DNA from 2 places in the Provencibacterium massiliense genome. Region 2 is predicted to be linked to the other one. Evidence: predicted binding sites of a transcription regulator. Region 2 holds the regulator's gene; the other holds the start of a gene.
The links. Region 2 encodes Rex, which represses fermentation and respiration genes when NADH is low (regulators of the CRP and FNR family bind a similar motif). Its sites were predicted from a motif close to ATTGTTAANNNNTTAACAAT; they were not measured.

Region 1: a site for Rex is predicted at 1,576-1,595, ahead of gap (type I glyceraldehyde-3-phosphate dehydrogenase). Genes of this name have one in related genera too.

Annotation. Positions count from the first base shown of each region.
Region 1 is NZ_FWCH01000011.1:222,112-236,876, forward strand. It holds gene B5477_RS04790 (sensor histidine kinase) at 260-1,420, opposite strand; gene gap (type I glyceraldehyde-3-phosphate dehydrogenase) at 1,662-2,675, shown strand; gene B5477_RS04800 (amino acid adenylation domain-containing protein) at 3,309-4,820, shown strand; gene B5477_RS04805 (GNAT family N-acetyltransferase) at 4,820-5,638, shown strand; gene B5477_RS04810 (acyl carrier protein) at 5,652-5,879, shown strand; gene B5477_RS04815 (MBOAT family O-acyltransferase) at 5,905-7,398, shown strand; gene B5477_RS14825 (hypothetical protein) at 7,419-8,603, shown strand; gene B5477_RS04820 (hypothetical protein) at 9,240-10,601, shown strand; gene nagA (N-acetylglucosamine-6-phosphate deacetylase) at 10,686-11,807, opposite strand; gene B5477_RS04830 (TspO/MBR family protein) at 11,861-12,340, opposite strand; gene proB (glutamate 5-kinase) at 12,596-13,405, shown strand; gene B5477_RS04840 (glutamate-5-semialdehyde dehydrogenase) at 13,423-14,667, shown strand.
Region 2 is NZ_FWCH01000012.1:1,552,093-1,566,857, reverse strand. It holds gene B5477_RS12575 (C-GCAxxG-C-C family protein) at 1-243, opposite strand, end outside; gene B5477_RS12570 (hypothetical protein) at 236-910, opposite strand; gene clpB (ATP-dependent chaperone ClpB) at 971-3,577, opposite strand; gene B5477_RS12560 (alpha/beta fold hydrolase) at 3,800-4,732, opposite strand; gene B5477_RS12555 (hypothetical protein) at 4,762-5,205, opposite strand; gene B5477_RS12550 (isocitrate/isopropylmalate family dehydrogenase) at 5,450-6,610, shown strand; gene B5477_RS12545 (redox-sensing transcriptional repressor Rex) at 6,709-7,347, shown strand; gene B5477_RS12540 (GNAT family N-acetyltransferase) at 7,389-7,928, shown strand; gene B5477_RS12535 (helix-turn-helix domain-containing protein) at 8,264-8,494, shown strand; gene B5477_RS12530 (cytidylate kinase-like family protein) at 8,821-9,453, opposite strand; gene B5477_RS12525 (hypothetical protein) at 9,606-10,145, opposite strand; gene B5477_RS15230 (hypothetical protein) at 10,145-10,621, opposite strand; gene B5477_RS12515 (hypothetical protein) at 10,651-10,884, opposite strand; gene B5477_RS12510 (metallophosphoesterase family protein) at 11,061-11,540, shown strand; gene B5477_RS12505 (cation diffusion facilitator family transporter) at 11,624-12,808, shown strand; gene B5477_RS12500 (cation diffusion facilitator family transporter) at 12,932-13,801, shown strand; gene gdhA (NADP-specific glutamate dehydrogenase) at 13,888-14,765, opposite strand, start outside.

The sequences.
Region 1 (14,765 bases), on a different contig from region 2:
CGGCCGCTGCGCCCGGCAAGGCGCAAGACAACAAAGCCCATCCATCTTACCGGGTAACATGGATGGGCAAAGCCTGCCGTATACTACGGCACAGCCGGCATATGCAATTTTGCCCCCAATTTTGAAGGCGGAGCCACCGATCCCCCCATCGGACACCGCCCTATCCCCAAGCGCCGCCGGGCCTTACCCCTAAAATCCGGCAGCGTCTACCAGAATTATACAGGATTCACCACCGCATTGCAAGAGGAGCCGGGCAAAATCAGGGCTCGGGGGTGCGGCAGACGTCGGCGAGCAGGATGTGCACCGGCGAGAAGCGGTCACAAATATAGTCGGCGCTGTTCGGCGCGCGCAGCACGCCCTCGCCCGAAAAGCCCTCCTGCTTCTGGCGCAGGGGGAGGGTGAGCACCACCTTGGTGCCGCTGCCCTCCACCGAGTCGATCATCAAGGTCCCGCCGTGGGCGGCCATCGAGAGCTTGGCCACCGTCAGCCCCAAGCCTCCGCCCGCGGCCTCGTAGCCGGTCGGATCGTGGCTGAAGAAGGGGTCGCAGATATAAGGGTAGATTTCCGGCTCGATCCCGAGCCCACGGTCCGTCACGGTGATCCGAGCGCTGCCGGAAACCTCCTCGAGCGCGAGGGTGATTTCGTTGTCCGAGCGGGTATAGCGCAGCGAATTCGAGAGCACGTTGAGCAGGGCGTTTTGCAGCTTTTCCTGGTCGCACTGGCAGAGCAGCGGCCTCTCGGGCAGCGAGACGTGCAGCGGGATTCCCAGGTCCTGCGCCAGCATTTGGACGGCATCCCCGAGCTGGCGCAGCAGCTCGCGCAGGTCGACCGTGACCGGCTCGAAGGGGTTGATGGCGCTGGTAAAGCGGGTATATTCGGTGAGATTCACGCAGTGGCGCAGAATCTTATAGCTGTTCTGGTTGATGTGCAGCAGATGCTCGCGCAGCGAGCGCTCCTTTTTGAGCTCCTCCATCCGGGACATGGCCGAGAGGGAGGCGAAGATGGAGGAGAGCGGCCCGCGCAGCTGGTTGGAGAAGGTGGACACCACCCGGTTGGCACCCAGCGGGTCGAGCGCGGTGCCCTGCGCGTTGGCCGGGCTGAGGTGGACGAGCGCAAATCGGGTTCCCCCGAATGTGCAAAACGGCACGAAGAAGAGCTCGGTGGTGCCCAGCGGTAGCCGCCCGGTGCTGACCGTCACGCTGCGGTCTGCGCAAAGCTCCTCGCCCACCCGATGGCGGTCCTCCGCCGAGAGCATGGACGAAAGCCCGTCCGGAACCTTGAAGCTGCCGTAGAGCGCGAGCGCGCGTTTGTTCGTCCAGACTATACGCAGTTCTTCGTCCACCACCGCGGTCGGTTGGCTGGAGTCGTCATACAGATCAATAACCGTCCGCGCATGCGGGCAGTCCTCCCATATTCCCATATTTTCATTTCCCCAAACAGTGTTGATTTTTGCTTTTCTCTCTATTTGTTTATGTATTCCGGAACCCATTATACATGATGTGCGCCGGGCTTGCAATCTTTTCGCTTGCATGCGGCCGGGACGGCGCTGCGCAGATATTACAAAATTTTAAAAAAGAGGTTAAAAGTTTGTCAATCGGCTTGTAGTTTTCACAAATATGGTATAGAATAGAATCAGCTTAAAATATGGGAGGTAGATTCCAATGGCAATTAAAATTGGTATTAATGGTTTCGGCCGTATCGGACGTCTTGTTTTCCGCGCGGCAATGGCGCAGCCTGATGTGTATGAGGTCGTGGGTGTCAACGATCCGTTCATCGCGCTGGACTACATGGTCTACATGACCAAGTATGACTCCATCCATGGCCGTTTCGACGGCACCGCCGAGATCAAGGGCGACAAGCTCTGCGTCAACGGCAAGGAGATCTGCGTTTTTGACAAGATGAACCCTGAGGAGATTCCGTGGGGCGAGTGCGGCGCTGAGTACGTCGTGGAGTCCACCGGCGTGTTCACCACCATCGACAAGGCTTCCGCCCACCTGAAGGCCGGCGCGAAGAAGGTTGTCATCTCTGCCCCCAGCAAGGATGCCCCGATGTTCGTCATGGGCGTCAACAATGATAAATACGACAAGAGCATGGACGTGGTTTCCAATGCGTCCTGCACCACCAACTGCCTGGCGCCTCTGGCCAAGGTCATCAACGACAACTTCGGTATCGTCGACGGCCTGATGACCACCGTTCATTCCACCACCGCCACCCAGAAGACCGTTGACGGCCCTTCCAAGAAGGACTGGAGAGGCGGCCGCGCCGCTGCGGGCAACATCATCCCGTCCTCCACCGGTGCTGCGAAGGCGGTTGGCAAGGTCATCCCCGAGCTCAACGGCAAGCTGACCGGTATGGCGTTCCGCGTTCCGACCCTGGACGTTTCGGTCGTTGACCTGACCGTCAACCTCGCGAAGCCCGCTTCCTACGATGAGATTTGCGCCGCGGTCAAGAAGGCTTCTGAGAACGAGATGAAGGGCATCCTCGCTTACACTGAGGATATGGTCGTCTCTTCCGACTTCATCACCGACCCGCACACCTCCATCTTCGATGCGAAGGCCGGTATCGCCCTGACCGACAAGTTCGTCAAGCTGGTTTCCTGGTACGACAACGAGTGGGGCTATTCCAACAAGGTCCTGATGCTCATCGAGCACATGAACAAGGTCGACCACAAGTAAGAACCATTGATACCCAAATAGAACGAAAAAAGCCGCGGCATTGCCGCGGCTTTTTTTATGCACATAATTAGTTTAATGAGTAAATTGCGGGTTCAAACTGATACGGTTCATCAAAGTCAACCCAATAATAAAATATTTAATGAGGATATTAACAAAAATTCTGTCATTAGTAAATAGTGATTTTGAAAATTAGTAGATATACTTGCACACGCTCTTTTCCATAACGAGCAGCATGATGTTATCATTGGTATATAAGATAGAGTGCAAATAGTAGTTTTATCCTGACCCTGGTATTTCTCATTACCCAGATATTTTAAGTATTTATAGAAGGAAGATTTAACCATAGTTGTCAAATTAATACTTAGTCGTTTACCTTGCCAACCCCAATTTGGTGTTATTCATGATGCTGTTAGAGTTTATAAAAGTAAACATAAAAAAATACAGATAAAAAATGGGTACTTAATACTAAGCAAAACGAATTAATTGCTAAAATTCGAATAAACCCTACAAATATATAAATTATATTTGCGATATATTTTATTTTGTGTTATTATATGCTACGCATAAATAATATTTTGATTTTTTGTAAAATTTTACAATTTGCAACTTTTTACTGTATGTTAGGAGAGTTTTATGAATAATCTTATTGAGTACTTGGAAAATATTGTCCATAGATTTCCGGATAAACCGGCTTATGTCGATGAACAGAAATCAATTACATTTGGACAACTATTACTACAAGGGAAGAATATTGCCACACAAATTCTTATTTGCGTAAAAGAAAAGATAAATCAACCCATAGCAATTTTAATGGATAAGAGTGCGGATATGATTCAAGCATATTTATCAGTAACATATAGTGCAAATTTTTATACTCCTCTTGATACGACCTCTCCTGTCTCAAGATTAAAAAAGATTGTTGATGTTCTTAATCCCACAGCAATCTTAGTCAGTGACAAGTATGTAAAAAAAGCCCAGGATATTGGTTTCTCTAGTGAAAAAATTTTAATTTATGAAAAAGTAATTTTGGAAGCATACGACGAATTGATGATTAAACATGCTTTAGATAGAAAATTGGATACAGATCCAATTTACACTCTATTTACTTCTGGGTCCACAGGAACTCCAAAAGGAGTAACAATCTGTCACCGTTCAGTAATTGATTATATCGAATGGGTATGCGAAACATTTTCTATTTCGGAAAATGATGTCTTTGGTAATCAGGCCCCCTTATATTTTGACAACTCAATTCTTGATATTTACTCCACTTTAAAAACTGGTGCAACCATGTGTTTAATACCAGAAAAGCTATTCATGTTTCCCATTAAACTTATTGAGTATTTAAATCAGAAAAGAATTAATACTATATTTTGGGTCCCTTCCGCCCTTATTTACGTTGCTAATTCAGGAGTTTTTAACAAGATGAAGCCTGAGCATTTAAAAAAGGTTCTTTTTTGTGGAGAGGTTATGCCAAATAAGCAGCTGAATATTTGGCGTAAAGCCTTACCCGAAGCACTCTATGCAAATCTTTATGGACCGACAGAAATTACTGACGCTTGTACATTTTTCATTGTAGACAGGCCAATGGAAGATAATGAACCTTTGCCGATTGGTATTCCCTGCCGTAACACAGATATATTGGTCTTAAATGATAAAAATGAATTAGTCATAGGTGAAGAGAAAGGAGAGTTATGTGTTAGAGGGTCCTCATTAGCACTAGGTTACTACAATAATCCAGAAAAAACAGCTTCTTCTTTTGTGCAGAATCCTTTGAATTCCCATTATCCTGAATTGATTTATCGAACCGGTGATATAGTGAAGTATAATGAAAATCGCGAGTTGATTTATTTATGCCGCAAAGATTTTCAAATAAAACATATGGGACATCGTATAGAAATTGGAGAAATTGAAACGGCCGTATTGTCATTGCCAGATGTTCAAAATGGTTGCATCATATACGACGATGCAGAAGATAAAATAGTTCTTTTCTATCAGGCAATCCAAAATATTGATCGGGACATATTAACTGCATTGCGAAGGTTGTTACCCAAATATATGCTGCCAAACAGGTTAGTACAAAAGGAAAAACTTCCTATGAATCGAAATGGGAAGATAGATCGAGTATTACTTAAGGGGATGCTGTGATGTACAAAGTATCCAGCATGGATCTTTATAATAGTCTTGTTCTCTCTTTTCAAAACAATCATTTAAAGACGCACTCTAATTGTTCATTGCTTCCCAATAAAATACTAAAACTAATTCAAGATGGATTGCTTTATTATATTCAAACTTCAAATTGTTTGGCCTTTTTTCAAAATAACAACTTTTATTATGAAATGTGGTATTACATTGGAGAAAGAAAAAATGATTTAGTTGAGATCGTTTCGAACAAACCAGTACAAATTAGTGTGATTTATCAGATTGGATCCAACCGTATTGAATATGAACGTAATTTTTGGTTTAACAATGGATTTTATAAAAATAAAATAGCACGGCGTATGGTAAAACAACTTTGTTTGGAGACTGAGTTGGCTGAATTCCCCAACGGTTTTATGTTTTTGAAATCCTACCATTTACCAGAAATTACGGAGCATCTCTATGACTCTTTTAACCATATTACAGATCAACTTCCTACTCAGCAGGAACTGGAACAGGCAATTGGAGATAAGCGGTTATTTGGTTTTATAAACAGTCAAGGAGAATTAATTGCTTTTATTCATTTTTTTTGCAATAAAAAATATTTGATTTCTTTGCATGAGTGGGTTAGACCGAGCGACCGTTCAAAAGGGCTTGGGAAACTATTGGTACACTCCTGCCTCAATCTAGGTTTAAAGCAGGGAGTGCAACGTGCTTATGCATGGGTTAATGAAGGGAATATACCTTCTGAAAAGTTACATTTATCTTTAGGGTTTAATTTCGATGGCAAGATATCGGAAAAATTAATTTTTGATCCAACCAAGTAAAGGAGATAATAATATGGAAAAGCTTTTAAAAATTTTGACTGAAATTGTTCCGGATGTTAATTTTGAAAAAGAAGAAAACTTAGTTGATGATGGGTTAATCGACTCATTCGATATTGTAAGTATCATCTCCGAACTAACTGATGCATTCGGGGTTACTATTCCCGTTGAAGAAATTGAAGCTAAAAATTTTAATTCGGCTAAATCGATACACGCCCTTATCAATAGAATGCTAACCAAGTAAAAATAAAGAAATGTAGGACGAAAAAATGGTATTTTCCTCAACGATTTTCCTTTTTTTCTATTTGCCCATAACCTTATTAGGCTACTATTTACTCGATAGACGTTATAAGAATGTATTCTTATTAATAGCTTCTTTGTTATTCTATGCTTGGGGTGAGCCCAAATTTGTTTTTATTATGATGTTTTCTATCGTAATAAATTATGCTTTAGGGCTACTTGTTGATCGAGAAAAAGGAAATAAGCCTCATCAACGTGTTATTCTAACTTTTATGGTGTTGTTTAATCTTTCCCTCTTTTTTGTCTTTAAATATTTGAATTTTACAATACGAAACCTTAACTTTTTGTTAAATGATAAAATCCCCCAAACTAATATTGCTTTACCAATTGGGATATCCTTTTTTACATTCCAGGCAATGTCTTATGTTTTTGATGTCTATCGCGGGAAAGGAAAAGTTCAAAAAAATCTTTTAAATGTCGCTTTATACATTTCCTTTTTTCCACAGCTAATTGCAGGTCCGATCGTCCGTTATGAAACTGTTGCTCTGGAGATTAATTCACGACAAGAAAATTTAAACGATTTTTCTACTGGTGTAAGACGGTTTATTATCGGTCTCTGCAAAAAGCTTATTCTCTCGAATAGTCTTGCAATTATTGCGGATAAGGCATTTGGATATACAGATTTTACCCAGCTTACGGTTTCTTTGGCATGGCTAGGTTTGGTTTCTTATGCTTTTCAAGTTTATTATGATTTTTCAGGCTATTCTGATATGGCTATCGGCTTGGGATTAATGTTTGGTTTTCATTTTAATGAAAACTTTAATTATCCTTATATTTCCAAAACCATTCCTGAGTTTTGGCAAAGATGGCATATTTCATTGGGTTCTTGGTTCCGAGACTACCTTTTTTATCCTATCTCTATTTCCGGATGGTCAATGAACCTCGGAAAATTTGCTCGCCAAAAATGGGGAAGAACTCCAGGCAAAGTGGTTCCTGCGGTCGTTGGTCTCGCCATAGTGTGGTTTTTAACTGGTCTGTGGCATGGGGCAAGTTGGGGGTATATTATTTGGGGTTGCTTTTACGGCTTTTTATTAATACTTTCGCTTATTTTTCAACCTATTATAAAAAAGATTACTGAAGAACTTAAAATAAATACAAAATCTTATTGGTTTAAAGGTATCCAAATTTGCCGTACACTATTTCTTGTTTTAATTGCCGATGTGTTTTTTCGTGCTCCAGGCACATGGAATGCATTTCGATACCTTGGTAGTATGTTTGGATTAATGGGTAACTCTATTTCCGACAGCCTTTCACAATTTCTTTTTTTCGACAGTGCCATCACGATAATAATTTCCGTTATTGCTGCAACGCCAATTTTAAAAGCGCTAATGAATCATATTCCTAAAAAGTATTTATTTAATGTGCGCTGTGCAACAGATATTATTGAAGTTATAATGTTGATTGTCTGCGTATCTTATGTAGTTAATACCGCCTACGATCCATTTATATATTTTAATTTTTAAATTAAAGGGGAATTTTTGTCTTGCAGGAAAAGCATAAAAGGCTGGCGCAATCTAAAAAAAATAAGATTCTTTCTTTAATTCTAATTATCTTTTTTTGTATAATACTTGGCGCTGGAAATATATTAAACTTAGAAAAATTGAATCGAATAATTAATAAGCAGGATATTTCATTTCAGACGTGGAAGTCAGCTACATCTTCTGTAGAGAGTGAACTTAAAAATCAATTTAGTGGAAGACCAAAGTTAATAGATATTTACGGTTTATGTATGCGCATACTAAATAAAAAAATAATAGGTAATTTCGAATTTGTAAAAGATAACGATGGAATTATGCAGGTTTTTGGAAATTATCCTGATACTGAACCTTTTGAAAAAAGCATATTCTCTTTGAGCAAATATTGTACAGAAAATGATATACCTTTAGTTTTTCTTCAGATTCCTAACAAAGATGAAAAGCTTTCTTTATCAGATAACATGTATTTTGCAGGGCATATTAGTAAAGAGTTTATGGCTTCTCTTTGCGCCTATGGCGTTGATATTTTAAATCTTCGTACCCTAATGGATTCCGATCCTGATGCACCAAAAAGAACAGAGTTCTTTTTTTATTCAGATGTTCATTTTACGACATATGGTGAGTTTTGGGCATCGAAAAAGCTAATTAACCATCTACAAACTCAATATGGTATATTTTTTAGTGATCTGGACACGATTTTAGATATAAATCAGTATAAAGTGGAAGCGTTTGATTTTTTGGGTAATACCTCTCGATCGTCAGGTAAATATTTTTCAAAAGTTGATAAATTTGAAAACTATATCCCCCAATTTCCAACTCGATTTAATTTATTTAATAAGCAGGGAGAATTAACAAGAACCGGAGATTTTCAGACAGCGCTGATGAATAGCTATGAAAAAAAACCACATGATTTGTATACTTATTGGATTACAAATTATGGGCAGTATCCGGAACCTTATTATGAGTATCAAAACCTCGAAAATATCAATGGTCCCAGTATTCTCCTGATTTTAGACTCTGGCTTTATGAGAGGTGCTACATTTTTAGCGCTCGCTTGTAATAAAATTACAATTGTCGATCCTCGGTATATGGATGGAGTTCCTTATGTAGAACATGCCATTACCCAAAATAAGTATGATGCGATTGTAATATGTGGAGCCTCTCAAAGTTTTTTAAGCAGTAGTTTTTATTAAAAAAACTCAATTACATTAATTATCCCAAAACCATAAATATGGTTGAGTTTGATGATTGGGTTGTTAATTTTTAAATTGAAACATTTAACTGCACTTTATTTACAAATCGGTAATAAAACTGTCCAGTGCTATTATGGAATAGAACGTACGAACGTATCCACACATTTTCAAAATGAAGATCTACAGATGACGGGCTTCTCGGTCAGTATTCCCGCAGGATATTTTGTCAACGAATATATTAAGGTGATATCGTTTATTTAAATTGGAGCTAATGAAACATATCAATTTGAAGCTATTACGTGAAAGTACAATATTAAAGGGAGAAAGGCCAGCAGTTTTATATACTGCTGGCCTTTCTATTCCCATTAAGATAAAATTTTTGCTTTGAAGTTTTGGGGTGGAGGTATTGACTTGCTTAAAAAAGAAGACCGATAGCATAGGTAGCTATGGGCCTTCTTTGCGTTTTTCTTCCTATCTGATAGCCGGGTTTTGCCCAGCAATTGGAAATCTTCACCTAATTATATCCTGTTTTTCCGGGAAATGCAAGCAAATCTACCGTTTTTTGCCTCCATCCCCCACGCCGGACGATAGGTTGATACCTATACTATCGGTCATTTTTGAAACGGAGGGAATGGCATGATCAAGCGGTTTGTTTGCGTAGCCCAGGCGGCCGCGCTGCTGGCCTTGACGGGGGTGCCGGCGCTCGCGCAGGGGGAGACGCTGGGCCTTTCGCTGCGCAGCGCGACCAGCACACGCGCCGGCTCGGACGGAAGCCTGCCGCAGCGCGGCTTCGAAATCACCTTCACCGGCTCCGCCCGCGCCAAGGATTATACCTTTACGCTCAAGGAGAAGGACAGCGGCGCTGCGCTCGGCACTGTGGACGCTGCAAAGGGAGACGGCGGCGTCTTCCTGCCCGCCGATTATGATGTCGCCGCGCCCAAAAGCTATTTGCTGGAGGTCACGGCCAACGTCGACCCCCAGCGCGCGGGATTCGAGCGGCCCCATACGGTCAGCCGGGAGTTTGAAGCCCCTTTCAGCTGCGGTTGTCCGTCCGGGACGGCGGGCGGCTTCCTCTACGGCGACGGGGAAACAGTCCCCTTCGCGGTGGCGAGCCCGCAGCAGCTGCAGCATGTGAACGCGCATCTTAACAAGAAGTTCGTGCAGGTGGCGGACCTGGATCTCGGCGGCTACGCCAACTGGACGCCGCTGGGCGGAAACAGTCAGGACAGCTTCACCGGAACCTATGATGGGAACGGATACACCGTGAGCGGGCTCACCTGCACGGGGAGGGACCGGTCCGGCCTGTTCGGGGCCATCGAGGGGGCCACGGTGCAAAACCTCGGGGTGGTCGGCGCAAACCTGTCGACACCCCGGGGAATGGCCGGTGCGATCGCGGCGGAGTGCCGCGACTCGGCGCTGCGGCGCTGCTTCGCACTCGGCGGGCAGTTCGTTGCGACCGTCCAGACGGCTGAAAATCCCCAGTCTTCGGCGGGCGGCCTTGTGTCTCAGCCCATGAACTCGACAGTGGAGGACTGCTATGCAGCCGGGATCACCTTGCAGGCCTGTTACGCCGGCGGGCTGGCCGGTTCCTTCTCCAGCCATGCCGGGCCGGATTACTCGACTGTGCGCCGGTGCTACGCCATCCCCTATTCGGTCAAGGCCTACGGGACCAACTACGCGGGCACCATCAACGGGAGCATGAACTATCTCTGCGTAATCGACGGAATCGGCTACCAGAACATTACCGACCCGTCGCTGCCGGCACTCTCCTATATCCGGACGGTTAGCGGTATAACGAACAGTAACAGTTCTGCGATATCAGGCATTTACGAGGTGACGGCGGGACAGCAGGATACTTTTAGCTTTCTCAGCCCCGGCGGCGCTGCCAGCGCCTGGGAGTGGGGGAGCGCCGACATTACGGGCCTTGGCACGGTGGCGGTGCCGGTGCTGAAGGTCTTTTCCGGGCACCCTTATACCCTATCCGGTGTGAACGCCTGAGGGCCGGGGGAAGCGTCCCGTCCGGAAAGCTGAAAAAGGGAGGCCAGCGTCTTTGACGCTGGCCTCCCAATTGTTTCATGGTATTTAGGCGAGCCGCTCGCCCGCGGTGTAGACGGCCTTGATGTCATAATCCCGGTCCACCACCACCAGGTCGGCGACGGCTCCCGGGGCGATCACGCCGACCCTGTCCTGCATCCCGATCATCCGGGCGGGGGAATGGGTGGCGGCGCGGATGGCGTCCTCCTCGCGCACCCCGAAGCGGATGGCCCGGCGCATGCACTCGAACTGGTTGGTGGCGCTGCCCGCGATCGAGCCGCTGGCGATGGTGGCCAGCCCGTCCTTAACGGTGACCGCCTGGCCGCCCAGCTCGTACATGCCGTTGGGCATGCCGCAGGCCTCCATGCTGTCCGAGATCAGCGCGATCCGCCCCGGCCCGAGCACCTTAAAGGTGATCCGCACCACGGCGGGGTCCAGATGAATCCCGTCCGAGATCATCTCGGCGTCGATGTCGCTGTCAAAGACGGCGCCCACCACGCCGGGGGAGCGGTGGGTGAAGGGGGTCATGGCGTTGTAGAGGTGGGTGGCGTGGCGCGCGCCCAACGAGACGGCGTGCATGGCGGTGTCGTAGCCAGCGGCGGTGTGGGCCAAAGAGATGCGCACCTCATCCTTCAGCGCCTTGATGAATTCTTCGGCCCCGGGCAGCTCGGGCGCGATGTCGCACAGCAGGATATGGTTCCCCGAAGCCTCCTGCAGCCGCCGGAAGAGGCCGACGTCCGGATCGATCAGGTTCGCCTCGTTTTGCGCGCCCTTCTTTTCCTTGGAGAAGAAGGGGCCCTCCATGTTGATCCCCAGCACCTTCGCGCCCTTGCGGGGGGCGGCGATGAAGGCGCGCAGCTCGTGCATGATGGAATCGAGGGTGTCCGCCGGCAGGGACATGGTGGTCGCGAGCAGGGAGGTCACCCCGTTTTCGGCGTAGTAGCGGGCCATCTTGTAGTAATTGTCCTCGCCCCCGCGCGACCAGTCGCACCCGACGCAGCCGTGGGAATGGATGTCCAAAAGCCCCGGGATCACCCGCAGCCCGCCAAGGTCCTCGCCCGTTCCGGGGAGGGAGGGGGCGACGGACTTGATTTCGCCGTCCTCCATCAGGATGTCGGCCTTATGAAAGGTAAAATCGGTATGATATACTTCCGCGTTTTTTAACAGCATGAGAGTTTCTCCTTTTGCTCTTTTCCTTAGTGTACATCATGGCGGCGAAATAATCAACGGTTCAGCCGCGCCACCCCATAGCACAGATAGAGCGCATAGACCAGCCAGACGAGGTAGGGCAGGTAGAGCCAGGCGCTGCGCTCGCAGATGCGGCGCATGCGGGTGACGGTGAGCACCCCCAGCGCGATCATGGCCACGATCATAAAGAAGGAGAGGGTGTACTGCCCGAGCCTAAAAAAGGCGCCCGGCCACAGGGCGCTGAGCAGAAGCCCCGAAAAATAGAGCACCAGGGTGCTGCGCCGCAGGTAGTAGTCGGTCTGCGGGGTGATCAGCAGATGGTACAGCGCGAGGGCCATCAGCACATAGAGGATGGTCCAGACGATGGGGAAGACCGCCGCCGGCGGAGCCAGGGCGGGCAGGTTCATGGCATGGTAGGCGCTTGACATATCGCCGCCGAGCAATGTGCCGAGCAGCGAGGCGGCGGCCGACGCGGCCAGGGAAAGCAGAAGTTCACGCAGTTTGATGACGCCCACAGGGCAGACCCCCTCAAAAATTGCTTTGCTGGTTACCTTCTAAATATATGAACCCAACGCCCCGATTATATGCGCGCGCCGGCGCGAAAGAGGAAGAAATGCAGGAAATCGGAAAAAAGGGGATGAAACGCAAAGCGGTGTATGCTATAATAGCCGCATGACGGCCATTACAGCATTTTTATGGCAGAGGCCATTTTTCGCCCGGGCCGCGGCCGGTCCGCGCGCGGGCGCGAGCTTAAGGGGAGTTTGAGTGAAATGGAAATCAAAGCGGCAAACCGGATCGTGGTCAAGGTCGGAACCTCGACGCTCACCCATCCGAGCGGGCTGATCAACATCCGCCGGATCGAGCAGTTCGTCAAGGTGCTGGCCGACCTCAAAAATATGGGCAAGGAGATCGTCCTGGTCACCTCGGGCGCCATCGGTGTCGGGGTGGGCAAGCTCGGGCTCAAGGAGCGCCCGTCGGACACCCGCTCCAAGCAGGCGGCCGCCGCCATCGGCCAGTGCGAGCTGATGTACATCTACGACCGGCAATTTTCCGAATACAACCACGTCATCTCCCAGGTGCTGCTCACCCGGGACGTGGTGGAGGACGAGCGGCGGTGCGCGCTCTGCCGCAACACCTTCTCCCGCCTGCTGGAGTATGGGGTGATCCCGGTGGTCAACGAGAACGACACGGTGGCGGTCGAGGAGATCGAATTCGGAGACAACGACACCCTTTCGGCAGTGGTGGCCACCCTGTGCGACGCCGACTTGCTCATCATCCTTTCGGACATCGACGGGCTCTATACCGACAACCCGCGCACCAACCCCGACGCCACCCTGATCCGGGCGGTGACCGAGATCGACGATTACATCCTCTCGATCGCCCACGGCGCGGGCAGCGCGCGGGGGACCGGCGGGATGATCACCAAGATTCATGCCGCCGAGGTCGCCGGGGAAGCCGGGATCGACACGGTGGTGATGTCGGGCACCGACCCGGCGCTGATCTACCGGCTGCTCGAAGGGGAGTCGGTCGGAACACGCTTTTACAGCAGGCAGGCAAAACCGGAAAATGTGACGGCCTAGACGAGGAGGGCTTTGAAATGGTGGATTTAATCAGCTTGGGCAAGCGCGCGAAGGCCGCAAGCAGGGTCCTCTCCTGCGCGGGCGCGGAAAAACGCAACGGGGCGCTGCGGGCGATCGCCGCGGCGCTGCGCGAAAACGCGCCCGCGATCTTAAAAGAAAACGGGGCGGACATGGCCGCCGCGCGCGAGCGCGGGATGACAAAGGCCTTCCTCGACAGGCTACAGCTGAGCGGGGAGCGGATCGAGGGCATCGCCGCGGCGGTGGAGGAGATCGTCATGCTCCAGGACCCCGTCGGGGTGGTGGAGAGCGGGCGGACCTTGGAAAACGGGATCCGGCTCGTTAAGACCAAGGTGCCCTTCGGGGTGGTCGGGATGATCTATGAGGCCAGACCGAACGTCACGGTGGACGCGGCGGCGCTCTGCCTCAAGTCGGGCAACGTCTGCCTGCTGCGCGGCTCGAAGGAGGCGATCCGCTCGAACATCGCGCTGGCAAACGTCATGCGCGGCGCGCTGGACAAGGCGGGCCTGCCCGGGGACTGCATCCTGCTGGTGGAGGATACCACCCGCGAGAGCGCAAACGCCATGATGACCTTAAACGGCTACCTCGACCTGCTCATCCCGCGCGGGGGCGCCGGGCTGATCCGCACGGTGGTGGAGAACGCCACCGTCCCGGTGATCGAAACCGGGGTGGGCAACTGCCACACCTATATCGACGCGCACGCCGACCTCGAGATGGCGGTGAGGATCCTGGACAACGCCAAGACCTCCCGCCCGTCGGTCTGCAACGCCTGCGAGACGGTGCTGGTCCATCGGGACATTGCCGGACGCTTCCTGCCGGCGGCGAAGGCGGCGCTGGCGCACGCAAACGTGGAGTGGCGCGGGGATGCGCGCAGCTGTGAAATTTTGCCGGGGATCAAGGAGGCAAACGAGACGGACTGGGAGACCGAATACGGCGACTACATCCTCGCCTGCCGGGTGGTGGAGAACATGGAGGAGGCGCTTTTGCACATCGCGCGCTACTCCTCGGGCCACTCGGAATGCATCGTGACCGAAAGCTATGAAAGCGCCGAAATTTTCACGGCAAGGGTGGACGCGGCGGCGGTTTACGTCAACGCCTCGACCCGGTTTACCGACGGGGGGGTCTTCGGGCTGGGGGCGGAGATCGGCATCTCCACCCAGAAGCTGCATATCCGCGGGCCGATGGGGCTGCGGGAGCTGACCACCGACAAATATATCCTCTTCGGCAGCGGGCAGGTGCGCTGAGCGCAAACTTGAACCGTTTGTGAATTCTAAGGGCTTTGCTTGAAAGAATACGCGCCAATGTGGTATACTGGCTAGTAGTCGCGGGGAAACCCGCAAAC
Region 2 (14,765 bases):
CGCCTTTTTGGCGACGGGGTCCTTCGGGTCGCTGTAGCCGCACAGCAGCCCGGCGGCCAGGAAAATACCGCTCACCGCGCCGCAGACCTCCCGCAGCCGGCCCATGCCGCCGCCGAAGGAGGAGGCGAGCGCCGCGGCCGTCTCCCGGCTGAGCCCGCATTCCTCGGCAAAGGGGAGGAATGCCGCCTGCGCGCAGTTGTAGCCCTCCCTGAAAAGTTTTTCCGCCTGCTCCGGTCTAGTCATCCGTTTTGCCTCCCTGATCTTCAAGATAAGTGTTCCGCGCCGCGTCCCACACGTAGGGGACCTGCTCGTACTCCCCGGTCGCGTTGTTGTAGACTTGGGTGGTGAAGCCGTTTTCCTCTTGCACAAAGACGGCGCAATATTCATTGTCCCCCTTGCCATCGCTGGCAAAGATCGCGTAGGGCCCGCTTTGCGGAGTGATCGTCCCGTCGGGCGCGATGGTAAAAAGAGTGTAGCAGTCCGCCGTGCTGCCGGCCCACTGGCCGATGGTGAAGTCCGGGTTCCCGTCGCCGTTATAGTCTGCAAAGCGCAGCGCGAAGGGAAGGCCGACGTCGCTGAAAAGCAGCTCCTCCCGGCCGTCGCCCTCCAGCGCAAGGGAGGAAAGCGCCTCCCCGTCCGCCAGGACCTGCACCTCGCAGACGCCCTGGTAGTTTTCCTCGCCCAGGCCCCCGCCCAGGGCCACCTGATCGCCGGTGAGGAAGACCCCCTCACGCAGGACGAGGCGCACGGTCGCGCTCCTGCCGTCGCCAAGGACGGTATCCCCCTGCGCCAGCAGAAGATCGCGTACCGGCGCGCCCGCGGTCTCGTCCTGTGGGTCGCCCTGTGTTGTGCGGGCGCAGCCCGAAAGCAGGAAGGATACGGCAAGCAGCCCGGATAGGAAACGTTTCATGGTCTCCCTCCTTCATGACAAAGAAATGGTGGGGAACGAAAGCTCCCCACCATTGTAATCTTATTTTTCCCGGATGGCAAGGGCCCCGTTCTCGAGATAGATTTCCATCGCGGTGCCCGGCGCCAAGTCTTTCCCGATAATCTCCTTGGCGATCAGGGTTTCCACCTTGTGCTGGATAAAGCGCTTTAGCGGCCGCGCGCCGTAGACCGGGTCGAAGCCGCTGTCCACGATGAAGCGCTTGGCGTCGTCGGTGACGGTGAAGCTCAGCTGCCGCTCCTCCATCCGCCGTCCGAGGTCCTGCAGCAGCAGGTCGACGATCTTCATGATCTCATCCTTCTGCAGGGGCTTGTAGAAGACGATCTCGTCCAGCCGGTTTAAAAACTCGGGCCGGAAGGACTGGCGCAGCAGGGCGTTTACCTGCTCCTTGCTCTCCTCGCTGATCTCGCCGCCCTCGGTGATCCCGTCGAGAATGTAGTTCGAGCCGAGGTTGGAGGTCAGGATGATGATGGTGTTCTTGAAGTCCACCGTGCGCCCCTGCGAGTCGGTGATCCGCCCGTCGTCCAGCACCTGGAGCAGGACGTTGAACACGTCGGGATGGGCCTTCTCGATCTCGTCGAAGAGCACCACAGAGTAGGGCTTGCGGCGAACCGCCTCGGTGAGCTGGCCGCCCTCCTCATAGCCCACATAGCCGGGAGGCGCCCCGATCAGGCGGGAGACCGAATATTTCTCCATGTATTCGCTCATGTCGATCCGCACGATGTTGTGCTCGTCGTCGAAGAGGCATTCGGCCAGCGCCTTGGCAAGCTCGGTTTTCCCGACGCCCGTCGGTCCCAGGAAGAGGAACGAGCCGATCGGCCGTCCCGGGTCCTGGATCCCCGCGCGGGAGCGCAGGATGGCTTCCGACACCTTGGTGACCGCTTCGTCCTGGCCGATCACCCGCTGATGGAGGATCGGTTCGAGGTTTAAGAGCTTTTCTCGTTCGCCCTCCATCAGCCGGGCCATCGGGATGCCGGTCCAGCGCCCGACGATCCGCGCGATCTCCTCCTCGGTCACCTTGTCGCGCAGCAGATTGTCGCTGCTCGTGCGCTCCTGCTCGGCGATGGTTTCCTCGGCCTCCAGCTCCTTTTGGAGCGCCGGCAGCCGGCCGTATTTGAGCTCGGCGGCCTTGTTGAGGTCATATTCCCGCTCGGCCTTTTCGATCTGGGCGTTGACCTGCTCGATCTCCTCGCGCAGGTGCTGCACCTTGCCGATGGCCTGCTTCTCGTTCTCCCAGCGCGCCTTCATTTCGCCGAAGGTGGCGCGCATCTCGGCGAGCTCCTTCTGGATTTCCCGCAGATGCTCCTGCGAGAGCTTGTCGCTCTCCTTTTTGAGCGCGGCCTCCTCGATCTCATGCTGCATGATCTGCCGGGAGATGTCGTCCAGCTCGGTGGGCATGGAATCCATTTCGGTGCGGATCATCGCGCAGGCCTCGTCCACCAGGTCGATGGCCTTGTCGGGCAGGAAGCGGTCCGAGATGTACCGGTGGGAGAGGACCGCCGCGGCGATCAGGGCGTTGTCCTGGATTTTGACGCCGTGGTAGACCTCGTAGCGCTCCTTGAGTCCGCGCAGGATCGAGATGGTGTCCTCCACCGTCGGCTCGTCCACCAGCACCGGCTGGAAGCGCCGCTCGAGGGCGGCATCCTTCTCGATGTACTGGCGGTACTCGTTTAGGGTGGTGGCGCCGATACAGTGCAGCTCGCCGCGCGCGAGCATGGGCTTTAAGAGGTTGCCAGCGTCCATCGAGCCCTCGGTCTTGCCGGCGCCTACAATGGTGTGCAGCTCGTCGATGAAGAGGATGATCTTCCCCTCGCTCTTCTTGACCTCGGTGAGCACCGCCTTGAGGCGCTCCTCGAATTCGCCGCGGAATTTGGCCCCCGCGATGAGCGCCCCCATGTCCAGCGAGAAGAGGGTGCGCTCGCGCAGGTTTTCCGGCACGTCTCCGCGCACGATCCGCAGCGCCAGCCCTTCGGCGATGGCCGTCTTGCCGACGCCCGGCTCGCCGATCAGGCAGGGGTTATTCTTGGTTTTGCGGCTGAGGATGCGGATCACGTTGCGGATCTCGCCATCCCGCCCGATCACCGGGTCGAGCTTTTGCTGGCGCGCCAGCTCGGTCAGGTCCTGGCCATATTTTTTGAGCACGTCGTAGGTGTCCTCCGGGTTGTCGCTGGTGACCCGGGCATTGCCCCGCACCGTCTGCAGGGCATCCAGGAACTTGTTCTTTTGCAGATCGAAGCTCTCGAACAGCTTGCGCATCGAACGGCTGGGGCGCTCCAGGAGCCCCAGGAAGAGATGCTCGACCGAGACGTATTCGTCCTTCATTCGCTCTGCGATCCGCTCGGCCTCGGTCAGCGCCCGGTCGGTGTCCTGGGAGACGTAGATTTTCCCGCTCTCCCGCCCCGAGCCGCTCACCGCCGGCAGCTTTCGCACAAGCTGTGCGACCGAGCTCGTCATCATCTGGGGGTCGATCCCGATTTTTTTGAGCAGCTGCGGGATCAGCCCGCCCTCCTGCTCCAGCAGCGCCTGGGCGATATGCTCCTGCTCGATCTGCTGGTTTTGGTTTTCTATGGCAATGTTCTGTGCCGCGCCAATCGCTTCCATCGATTTCTGGGTAAGCTTTTGGGTGTTCATCTGTGATTCCTCCTCACTGGGGTAACATTTCTATTCTGCCCTAGTTTCTATTATAGTCATAAATATGAAAAGAATATGAATCAAAATGATTTATTTTGAAAATTAGTGAAATAATATTGTTCTTATCACTGGGAGCCAACCCTATGACGATTGCCCCCGGACGGTTCCTTTTTCACACAAAAAGCCCCCGCTCGTATGCGAGCGGGGGCCCGGCCGACCCGATTAAATCTCGTTCTCGATCCAGTCCAGGATGTCCCCATAGACCTCTTCGCGGTTGAGTTCATTGAGCAGCTCGTGCCGCGCGCCCTCATAAAGCTGCATTTCCAGGTCCTCGACCCCGGCGCTCTGCAGCCGGTTATAGACCTGCAGCACCCCGCGCCCGAAGTTCCCCACCGGGTCGCAGTCGCCCGAGAGCAGCAGGGTGGCAAGCCCCTTGGGATAATCTCTGGCCCAGCGCGGGGAATTTGCAACCTCCATCATGGTGAAGAGATCGAGATAGGCCGAGGCGGTGAAGCGCTGCCCGCTTACAGGGTCGGCAAGATAGCGGTCCACCGCCGCCTCGTCCCGGCTGAGCCAGTCGCTGGCGGTGCGCGTGGGGGTGAAACGCCGGTTCATGTTGCCGATGACCAGCTCGTGCAGCCGTTCGGGGCGGCAGAATTCGCCTTCCTTACGCAGATACCGCTGTGCGAGCAGGATCCCGAAGCCGGTCATCGGGTTCGGCCCGGCGGTGCCCATCAGGATCACCCCCGCCAGGGTGTCCGGGTATTTTACACAGTAGAGCCGCGCGATCAGCGAGCCCATCGAATGCCCCAGCAGGAAGATTTTGCGCTCGGGGAACATCCCCGCCGCGATGTGGCAGAGATGCCGCAAATCCCTGATCAGGCACTGGTAGCCGTTCTCGTGCGCAAAGTAGCCCAGCCGCTCGGGACTGCCGGCGCTCTTGCCGTGGCCGAGATGGTCCTGTCCGAAGACCGCAAGGCCCTGCTGCGCGAGATAGAGCATAAACTCGTGGTAACGTCCGATGTGCTCGAGCATCCCGTGGCTGACAAGCACGATCCCACGGATCTCCTCCCCCTCGGGGAAGTAGGCGACGGCGCTGATGTTGTCCTCGCCGTTCGCGCTGTGAAAGCTGATGGAACGAATATTGATGCGCATATCATTTCACTTCCTTTGATTGGCCCACATCAGATGGAGGCGGGCTTTGCCTTGCGCCGCGCCGGAATCTGCGCGCGGGTCACCTCGGCGGTATTCCCCTCGCCGTCCACCGTGAAGAAGCGCACATGGGTGAACTTGCGCCACACGTCGCAGAGGATGGAATCCTCCCCCTGCGGCAGGCCGGTGAGGACGTTCTGGGTCTTGTTATGCTTGATAAAGCTGATGATCAGCTTGACGGGGTCGTCCCCGTAGACGATGTTCATGGTGGCGTCATGGCTTTTGGAGACCTTGTAAAGATGCTCGAGCGCCAATGGATTCTGCGGGTAGCGCCCACTCTGTACGCTGAAGACGCACAGCTCGGTCTTGGTAATATCCGCCACGGTCTGCCCCGCGTGGATGATCCGCTCGCACTGGAATTGGTTTGTCACCAGCACCACGGTTTTGGGCGTCGCCTCTTTGCGATTGGCCGTCATGGCATTCTCCCCAATCTGTATCGTTGCGCTGCGGTAACAGCGTTCCATCATTATTATAACGTATCTTTGTGAAGAAATCATTACTGGCCTGTATTTTTTCCGCACAGGCTGTCGCATAATGGAACTTGCAATGCAGTATAAAACTTATTGTCATATAATTGACAATCGTTCCCGATTATACTAAAATAAAACCATTGAAGGAAGGCCATGTGTTGATTTTGAGAAGACCCCCAGGAGGTTTACTGTGGAAGATAAGCTCAGCGGCGCCACCGCCCGTTTCGAGCAGCTGGTAAAAGACCAGCTCGCCCGGGTCGAGCGGATGAAGGCGCAGAAGGATTTCATTGACTATAAAACGCTCGACCCCATCATCATCGGGGTGTGCGGGGGTGACGGGATCGGCCCGGTCATCACCGGCGAAGCGAGAAGGGTGCTCGAGTACCTGCTCGCGGACGAGGTGGGGCGCGGCAAGGTGGAGTTCCGTTCGATCGACGGGCTGACCATCGAGAACCGCGCGGCGCAGCATAAGGCCATCCCGGACGACGTGCTGCAGGAGCTCAAGGCCTGCCACGTCATCCTCAAGGGCCCCACCACCACCCCGCGCGCCGGGGACCCCTGGCCGAACATCGAGAGCGCCAACGTCGCCATGCGCAAGGAGCTCGACCTGTTCTGCAACATGCGCCCGGTCAAGGTGCCCAGCGAGGGGATCGATTGGACCTTTTTTAGGGAGAACACCGAGGGCGCCTACGCGGTGGGCTCTTGCGGGGTGAACGTGGACGAGGATTTGGCGATCGACTTCGTGGTCACCACCACCGAGGGCACCGAGCGGATCGCCAAGCTCGCCTATGAGTTCGCGGATAAAAACAAAAAGGACCGCGTCTCGATCGTGACCAAGGCCAACGTCGTCAAGACGACCGACGGCAAGTTTTTGAAGCTCTGCCAGGAGATCGGCAAGCAGTATCCGCACATCACCACCGACGACTGGTATATCGACATCCTGACTGCCAAGCTGATCGACCAGAAGCGCCGGCGCGATTTTAGGGTGTTTGTGCTCCCCAACCTCTACGGGGACATCATCACCGACGAGGCCGCCGAGTTCCAGGGCGGGGTGGGCACCGCGGGCAGCGCCAACATCGGCAAGCGCTACGCCATGTTCGAGGCGATCCACGGCAGCGCGCCGCGCATGGTCAGCGAGGGCCGCGCCCAGTATGCCGACCCCTGTTCGATGCTGCGTGCGGCGGTGCTGCTGCTCTCCCACATCGGGTATCAGCAGCAGGCCGACAAGCTCGAGCGGGCGCTGGATATCTGCATGTATGAGGAGAAACGCCTGAGCGTCACCGGGCGGGACACCGGCGCGACCTGCGAGGACTTCGGCGACTATGTGATGGAGACGATCACAAAGCTCTAGAATTGACACCGCGGGGGCAGACAGGACCGTCTGCCCTCGATTGGTTCTTTCGACGGATGGTCGCAATATGGGAAAATGAAGGGTTGGAAGGTGAAATAGTGGCACGATATGAAGGGGTCTCCCCATCGGTGATCCGGCGGCTGCCGCGGTACTACCGCTTTTTGGAGGACCTGCAGAAAAAGGACGTGCACCGCATCTCTTCCCGCGAGCTCTCCCAGCTGATGAACCTGACCGCCTCGCAGATCCGGCAGGACCTCAACTGCTTCGGCGGGTTCGGCCAGCAGGGGTACGGCTACAACGTGGACGCCCTGCTCGGGGAGATCGGCAACATTCTGGGGCTACATAAGGGATACAAGGTGATCCTCATCGGGGCGGGCAATCTGGGCCTGGCGATCGCCAAGCACATGTCCTTCGAGACCAAGGGCTTCAACCTGATCGGGATTTTTGACAAGCAAAAGGAGCTCATCGGCATGCCGGTGCGCCATCTGGTGATCTCGGACGTGAACCGGCTGGAGAATTTCTGCAAGACCTTCTCGCCGCAGGTGGCGATCCTGTGCATCCCGCGCGAGGAAGCGCCCGAGCTGGCCGACCGGCTGGTGAACTACGGGATCAAGGGCTTTTGGAACTTCTCGCACTATGATCTGGCGATGGATTATCAGGACATCGCGGTGGAGAACGTCCACCTGGGTGACAGCCTGATGACGCTGTGCTACGAGATCAGCGAGATATTGGAATGACCACAGGCGGGCTGCGGCCCGCCTTTTTTAAAGGAGACAGCATGGGAGAAATTGTGATCCGCTCCCTCGGCGTGCGCGACTGCGTACCGGGCCTGCTGCAAAGTTTCGAGCGCTACCAGCAGGTCACCAGGGTCTGGCGCACCGTCGGCGGGGAGCAGAGAATTGTGGATTGCCCCTTCACCGAGCACTGGAGCGGGGAGGAGAAGGACGAACTGGTGAAAAACACGCTCCTGCCCACGCTGCAAGCTGGCGGCGCGCTCTACGCCGCCTACGACGGGGAGACGGTGGCCGGCTTCGCGCTGCTGGAGGGGGCGCCTGCGGGCAGCCGGGGGCAGTACCGCATCCTCGCCGAGCTCTACACCTCTTATCCTTACCGCGGCAGGGGTATCGGGCGCAGGCTCTTTTTGCGCTGTGCCGATCGCGCGCGGGAGATGGGCGGGCAGTATCTCTATATTTCGGCCCACTCGGCAGTGGAGAGCATGGCCTTTTACCGGGCGATGGGCTGCGTTCCCGCCGGGGAGGTCAATCAGAGGCTGGCTGAAAAGGAGCCTTGCGACTGCCAGCTGGAGTGTAGGATTTAGCGGGGTTTCGCCCCCGTACGACGACCCCTTTCTTTTGTTTGAAAAGAAAGGGGGAAAGAAAGCAAACAAAGGAGGGGGTACCCCTCCTTGACCACCCCACGCGCGACCACGCGCGGACTATACACGTTTTCGCACGCCGCGAAATGCGAAGCCGCCCCCGACGTATGTCGGGGGCGGCTTTTTGCCCGCGCAGGCAACTGATCACTACAACGATGGTGCCCTTTCCCGCGCAGGCGCTCTATAAAAGTAAATTTTGTTAGTGCAGTCTTAGTGCAAAAGAGCCCTTGCTTAAAAAAATAGGGTACTATTAATCTACATAAGGGGAGGTGGGAGTCTTGCAGGACAGGGAATATGGATATATAAAAATAAAACTGGAAAAGGTCATCCGGGAAAGCGGCCTAAGCAAAAACAAGGTGTCCCACTTTTCTGAAATGCAGCGCACGCAGCTAAACACCTATTGCAAGGGCGAGTTGCAGCGCGTGGATTTGGTGGTGCTGGCCCGGATATGCCATACGCTAAGCTGCAAAGTCCAGGACGTTCTTGAATATGTGCCGCCTCAAAGATGATTCACCTGGTGTGGTTGGCATTTCTTTTGCGGGCCGAGCTGCAACCCGGTTTGCAGCTGCTTGGCTTCGCGTTCTGCTGTGTCCGGCGGCGCAGTCAGCTTTGAGCAGTGCGTGAGGGGGAACATAAAAAGAGGGGGATACTTCCCCCTCTTTTTCGTCTTTTCAGAGCCCTTTTCTTTGAAAAGGGCTTAATCTTCTTCTACGTCGAAAAGGTTACTCGGGGCGTGAGGCGGACAGCCCCACAAACGAAACTCCCGGTGTACAGCCGAGGAAATCCTCGGCCACCGGCCGCCCCGACACTGCCGCGCGGCGGCCTCGGATGACAATTAAAGAGAAATCCCCAGCTTGATTTCGAGATAGGCCTTGGTCAGCGCCACGCACTTGTCCCACCCCAGGTCGCTGGAATTGAGGCACAGGTCGTAGTTGTCCGCGTCCCGCCAGCTGTTGCCGGTGAAATAGCGGTAATAGTCCCCGCGGCGCTTGTCGGTCTTGCGGATAAAGCGCTTGGCCTCCTCCTCGTCGAAGTTGGGGTGTACCTCCATCGTCTTTTTCACGCAGTAATCGAACGGCGCGTGCACGTACAGGCGCAGCACGTTCGGGTAGTCGCGCAGGATGTAATCCGCGCACCGCCCCACGATGACGCAGCTCTCGGTGTCCGCGAGCTGGCGGATCACCTTGCACAGATAATTAAAGAGGTTCTGATCGCTCGTGAAATCGTCGCTCTCCGGGGGGATGACCTCCCCGGTGTGCACGCTTTTGGGCGCCTTGAGGATCAGGGGCTTTTTCAGGTTCTCGTCCGCCTTGGCGAAGAGCGCCTCGTTGATCCCGCTCTCGTCCGAGGCGAGGCGGAGCAGCTCGTCGTTGTAGAACTTGATCCCCAGCTCCTCGGAGAGCATCTTGCCGATGGTCTTGCCGCCGCTGCCGTATTCCCGCGCGACTGTGATCACATAGTTTTTCATATGACCGCCGTCCTTTCCTGTTTGCATGACGGATATTTCCTACCTTCAGTATAGGATATTGTTGGGGACAGGTCAAGGAGAAGGCGGCAATTTTTTATTGACGGCGCTCCGGGCAAATGAATGGCCACCGGCTATGCCGGTGGCCATTACAATTATAGCAACAGGTAGAACAGGGCGACCAGCAGCGTAAAATCCGCCTTTTCGTTCATCAACAGCAGCAGCAGCCCGATGAGCAGCAGCCGCTCGTTGTCGATGTTTAAAGCGTCGAGCACCTTCCCGATGGGGGAGTCCTCCCCGACAAAGTTCGAGATGACGTTCCCGAGGCCCTTCCCTTCGCCCTGCCCGAACTGGGGCAGGTGGATTCCCAGGTTCCCCGTCAGCTGGCTGAGAAGGGAGGAGACCGTGCCGCCGCTCTGTGTGCCCGCGGTCCCGCTATGCGCGCCGCCGCCCGACGGATGGTTCGCGCCGGCCGCCTGCGGGCCCGGTGCGTTTGGGGTGGCGTTGCCCGGGCCCTGGGTGGGGCCCTGCACCGGGATATGTATGGTGTCCTGCATGGGCGGCGAGATCACGGCGTTGGCCTGCTGCACCGTCTGGCGGGAGCGCTGCTGCATCTGGCGCACCCGGCGGATCGCCTCCTGCTGCATGTTGAGAAGATCCTTTTCGGTATAACTCACACCTTTCCAATCGGCCATCAGCCATCATCACCACCAAACAGATTGCCGAAGATGCCGGTCTCCTTGAGCAGGGGGAGCATCTTGACCAGCTGCATGATCCGGATCGCGTCGTCCACTTTTTTCTGCCGCTTCTCCCCGAAATGGGGCTTGAGCGCGAGCAGCAGCTCAACGTTGGAGTCCCGGGTATTGAGCCCCTGCAAAATCTGCGAGACCTTTGCAATGGTGTTTACATCCAGGCTGCCCAAGAGGTTGGCGGCCGCGCTGGGCGCCGCGGGCTGGGCGGGCGGCGGGGTAAACAGGTTTTGCAAAGGGGGAGCGGGCTGTGCCTGGGGCTGCGCGGGTTGTGCGGGAGGCGGTGCGGCGGGCGGCTGTGCGTCCGCCGCAGGGGCGGCGCCGTCTCCCCCCAGTCCCAGCTGGTTTGCCAGGTTCATGATCTGCTGCATGGTCTGGGGGTTGTTCAGAAGAGAACCGAGGGCCGAAGCCATATCTTCCATGCGCGCACCCGCCTTCCGTTTTTAGTCTGTTATTTCTGCATGAGTTTTCCGAGCAGTCCCTTGACCTGGGGGGAATTGAGGAACTGTTCGAGCTGCTGGGGATTGTTCAGCAGCTGGTTGACCTGGGCGGCCTTCTGCGGATCGAGGTTCCCGAGCAGGTCCTTGACCTGGCCCCCCTCGATCTGCTGGCGAAGCTGCTGGGGATTTTTCCCCAGCTTCTGCCCGGCCATACCCAAGAGGCTGTTCATGGCCTGCTGGGACATATTTGGGCCGCCTGACGGCCCCCGATTATTCTGATTCATCACAAAAAACTCCTTTCCACCGGCTTCTTACACCATGCTATGCCGCCGGGAGTTAATTTGTGAAAAACCTTTTATTTCCCTACATTTTATGATAAATTATAGGTATGTATGACGCGAAAGCAAAGGATGAAATCAGTATGAGAATTGTGGCAGTGGGGGATACCCACCGTGACTTCATGGGCCTGCGCGAGCTGATCGAGCAGCAGATGGACAGCACCGACCTGTTTATTCATACCGGCGATGGGGAGCGGGAGCTCGACGACATCCGCTCGCTCTATCCCGAGCTGCCGCTGCGCGCGGTCTGCGGCAACTGCGATTTATATTCCAGCGACCCGCAGGTGGATTTGATCGATGCGGGAGGGGTCAAGATTTTCGTCACCCACGGGCACGGCTTCGGGGTAAAATATTCGGTGGAGGAGCTCGAGCAGAACGCCCGCCGCCTCGGCGCGGCTATCGTGCTCTTCGGGCATACGCATTGCCAGTACTACCGCTATGACGAGGGGCTCCATCTCTTAAACCCCGGCAGCCTCTCCCATCCGCGGGGCACGTCCCGGGGGTACGCGGTGATCGAGATTCAAAACGGGCAGATTTTGTGCAACCTGGTGCAGCTTCGATAAGTGGGATATACCAACCCCGTCTCTTGGGCGGGCAGCAGGCAGGGGCGCTCCTGTCTGCTGTGTTTTTGAGGGAGGACAAATGGATGACGGAGTTTTTGATACGGCATTTCATCAAGGACAGCGGGCAGCTGGGCGACCCCAAGGTGCGCGGGCGGTATGGGCTGCTCTCCTCGCTGGTCGGCATCTGCTGCAACGCGGTGCTGTTTCTCTGTAAGTTCCTGATCGGCACCGTCTCGGGCAGCGTGAGCATCATGGCCGACTCGGTGAACAACCTCTCGGACGCGGGCTCGTCGGTGGTCACCCTGATCGGCTTCCGGATTTCGGGGCGCCCGGCGGACGAGGGCCATCCCTTCGGGCACGCGCGCGCCGAGTACATCGGCGGGCTGATCGTCTCCTTCATGATCCTGCTGCTGGGGGTGGAGTTCTTGCGCTCCTCCTTTTTAAAGATCCTGCACCCCGAGCCGGTGACCATCAGCGCGCTGGCCCTTTTTTTGCTTTTGCTTTCGATTTTGCTCAAGGCCTGGATGGGCCTCTTCAACCGCCGGGTCGGGAAGCGGATCGATTCCGCCGCGCTGCTGGCGACCGCGCAGGACAGCTTCAACGACGTGATCACCACCTCGGTGGTCCTGCTCGCCGCGGCGCTCGCCAAGTTCACCGGCCTGCAGATCGACGGCTACATGGGCGTCGCGGTGGCGCTCTTCATCCTCTATTCCGGCCTGGGGCTGGCGCGCGAGACGGTCAGCCCCCTGCTCGGCCAGGCGCCCGACCCCGGGATGGTGCAGGCGCTGGAGAAAAAGATCACCTCCTATGACGAGGTGCTGGGGGTGCACGACCTGGTGGTCCACTCCTACGGGCCGGGCAACTGGTACGCCAGCGTGCACGCCGAGGTGTCGGCCAAGGAGGATATCCTCAAAAGCCACGACGTGATCGACAACATCGAGCGCGAGGTGCTCGCACAGATGGGGATCCACCTGGTCATCCACCTCGACCCGGTGGTGACCGACGACCCGGCGATCAACGAGCTGCGCGAATTCGTGCGCGGCAAGCTGCGCGCGATCGACCCCGCCCTCTCGATGCACGACTTTCGGGTGGTCTTCGGCGAAACCCACACCAACCTGATCTTCGATGTGGTGGTGCCCGTGGGCTTTCGCCAAAGCGACCATCAGCTCGGCGAGCAGATCCAGCAGGCGGTGGAGGAGCTCGATCCCGGCTACTACTATACCGTCGTCACGTTCGACCGCAGCTACACCTCGGCCACCGGCTGCTGAACCTTCTCCCCTCCTCGCGCATAGGATGGGGAAAGACCCCTGCCACAGCGGGCGAGAGAGGCACATCCGCGTTTGCGGGTGTGCCTCTCTCGCCCTCCGGCAGGGAAGCGGGGAGGACGAAAAATGAAAAAGTGTGACGAGCGCGTGGCGCTCCGAGTATCCCGGGTGAGCATCGGGGTCAACCTGCTGCTATCGGCGCTGAAGTTTATGGCGGGGCTCCTGGCCCATTCGGGGGCCATGCTGTCGGACGCGGTCCACTCCGCGTCGGACGTGCTGAGCACCCTGGTGGTGATGGTGGGGGTGCGCCTGGCGGGGAAGGAACCGGATTGGGACCACCCCTATGGGCATGAGCGGCTGGAGAGCGTCGCGGCGCTCCTGCTCGCGGGGATGCTCGCGCTCACGGGTCTGTTGATCGGCGTGCAGGGGGTGCGCCATGTCCTGAATCCCGGCGCGCTGCAGGTGCCGGGGGCTTTGGCGCTCTGGGCGGCGGCGCTCTCGATCGGGGTCAAGGAGTGGATGTACCGCTACACCAAGCGCGCCGCTCAGAAGACCGGCTCGGACGCGCTGATGGCCGACGCCTGGCACCACCGCTCGGACGCGCTCTCCTCGGTGGGCAGCTTCCTTGGGATTTTCGGCGCGCGCCTGGGGTTCCCGCTGCTCGATCCGCTGGCCGCGGCGGTGATCGCGCTCTTTATCCTGCGCGCGGCCTTCGGGATCGCCCGGGATTCGGTCGGCAGGCTGACCGACCGCGCCTGCGATGAGGAGATTGCAGCGCGCATGCGCGCCGCTATCCTCGCGCAGCCGGGGGTCCTCTCGCTGGATGAGCTGCGCACCCGGGTCTTCGGTTCGCGGCTCTATGCCGACGTCGCCATCGGAGCGGACAGCTCGATGACCCTCTACCAGGCGCACGCCATCGCCGAGGGGGTGCACGTCGCGCTCGAGCGGGAGTTCCCGGCGCTCAAGCATTGCACCGTCCACGTCAACGCCTTGTAGGCAGAAACCAGGAAGGGCGGGCACCGCAGTGCCCGCCCTTCCTGGTGGTTTAGATAATCAGATATGGAAATGTAGGAGATAGCGGTTTAATAGGCCACGCCCTGGGCGATCATCGCCTCGGCCACCTTGAGGAAGCCGGCGATGTTGGCGCCCATCACGAGGTTGCCGGAGCTGCCGTATTTTTCGCTGGCGTCGTAGGCGGCGTGGAAGATGCCCAGCATGATGTCGTGCAGCTTGGAATCGACCTCCTCGAAGGTCCAGCCGTAGCGCAGCGAGTTCTGGCTCATTTCCAGCCCGCTGACGGCGACGCCTCCGGCGTTGGCCGCCTTGGCGGGCGCGAAGAGGATCCCGGCCGCCTGCAGCTTTTCCACCGCCTCGGGGGTGCAGGGCATGTTGGCGCCCTCGGCCACCGCGGTAACGCCGCCCTGGATCAGCTTGTCGGCCGACGCGCCGTCCAGCTCGTTCTGGGTGGCGCAGGGGAGGGCCACGTCGCAGGGGATGCTCCAGATCCCGGTGCACCCTTCGGTGTAGGTGGCGGTGGGCACGCTCTGCACATATTCCTTGATCCGCGCGCGGCGGACCTCCTTGATGTCCTTGACAATATCCAGCTTGATCCCGTCGGGGTCGTGGATGTAGCCGTCCGAGTCGGAGAGCGCGACCACCTTGGCGCCCAGCTGCTGGGCCTTTTCGGTCGCGTAGATGGCGACGTTGCCCGAGCCGGAGATGACCACCGTCTTGCCGGACACCGAGTCGTTCTTCATGCACCGGAGCATCTCCTCGGTGAGGTAGAGCAGCCCGTAGCCGGTCGCCTGGGTGCGCCCGAGGGAGCCGCCGAAGGTGAGGCCCTTGCCGGTCAGCACGCCGGTGAACTCGTTGCGCAGGCGCTTATACTGCCCGTACATGTATCCGATCTCCCGCGCGCCCACGCCGATGTCCCCGGCGGGCACGTCGGTGTCGGCGCCGA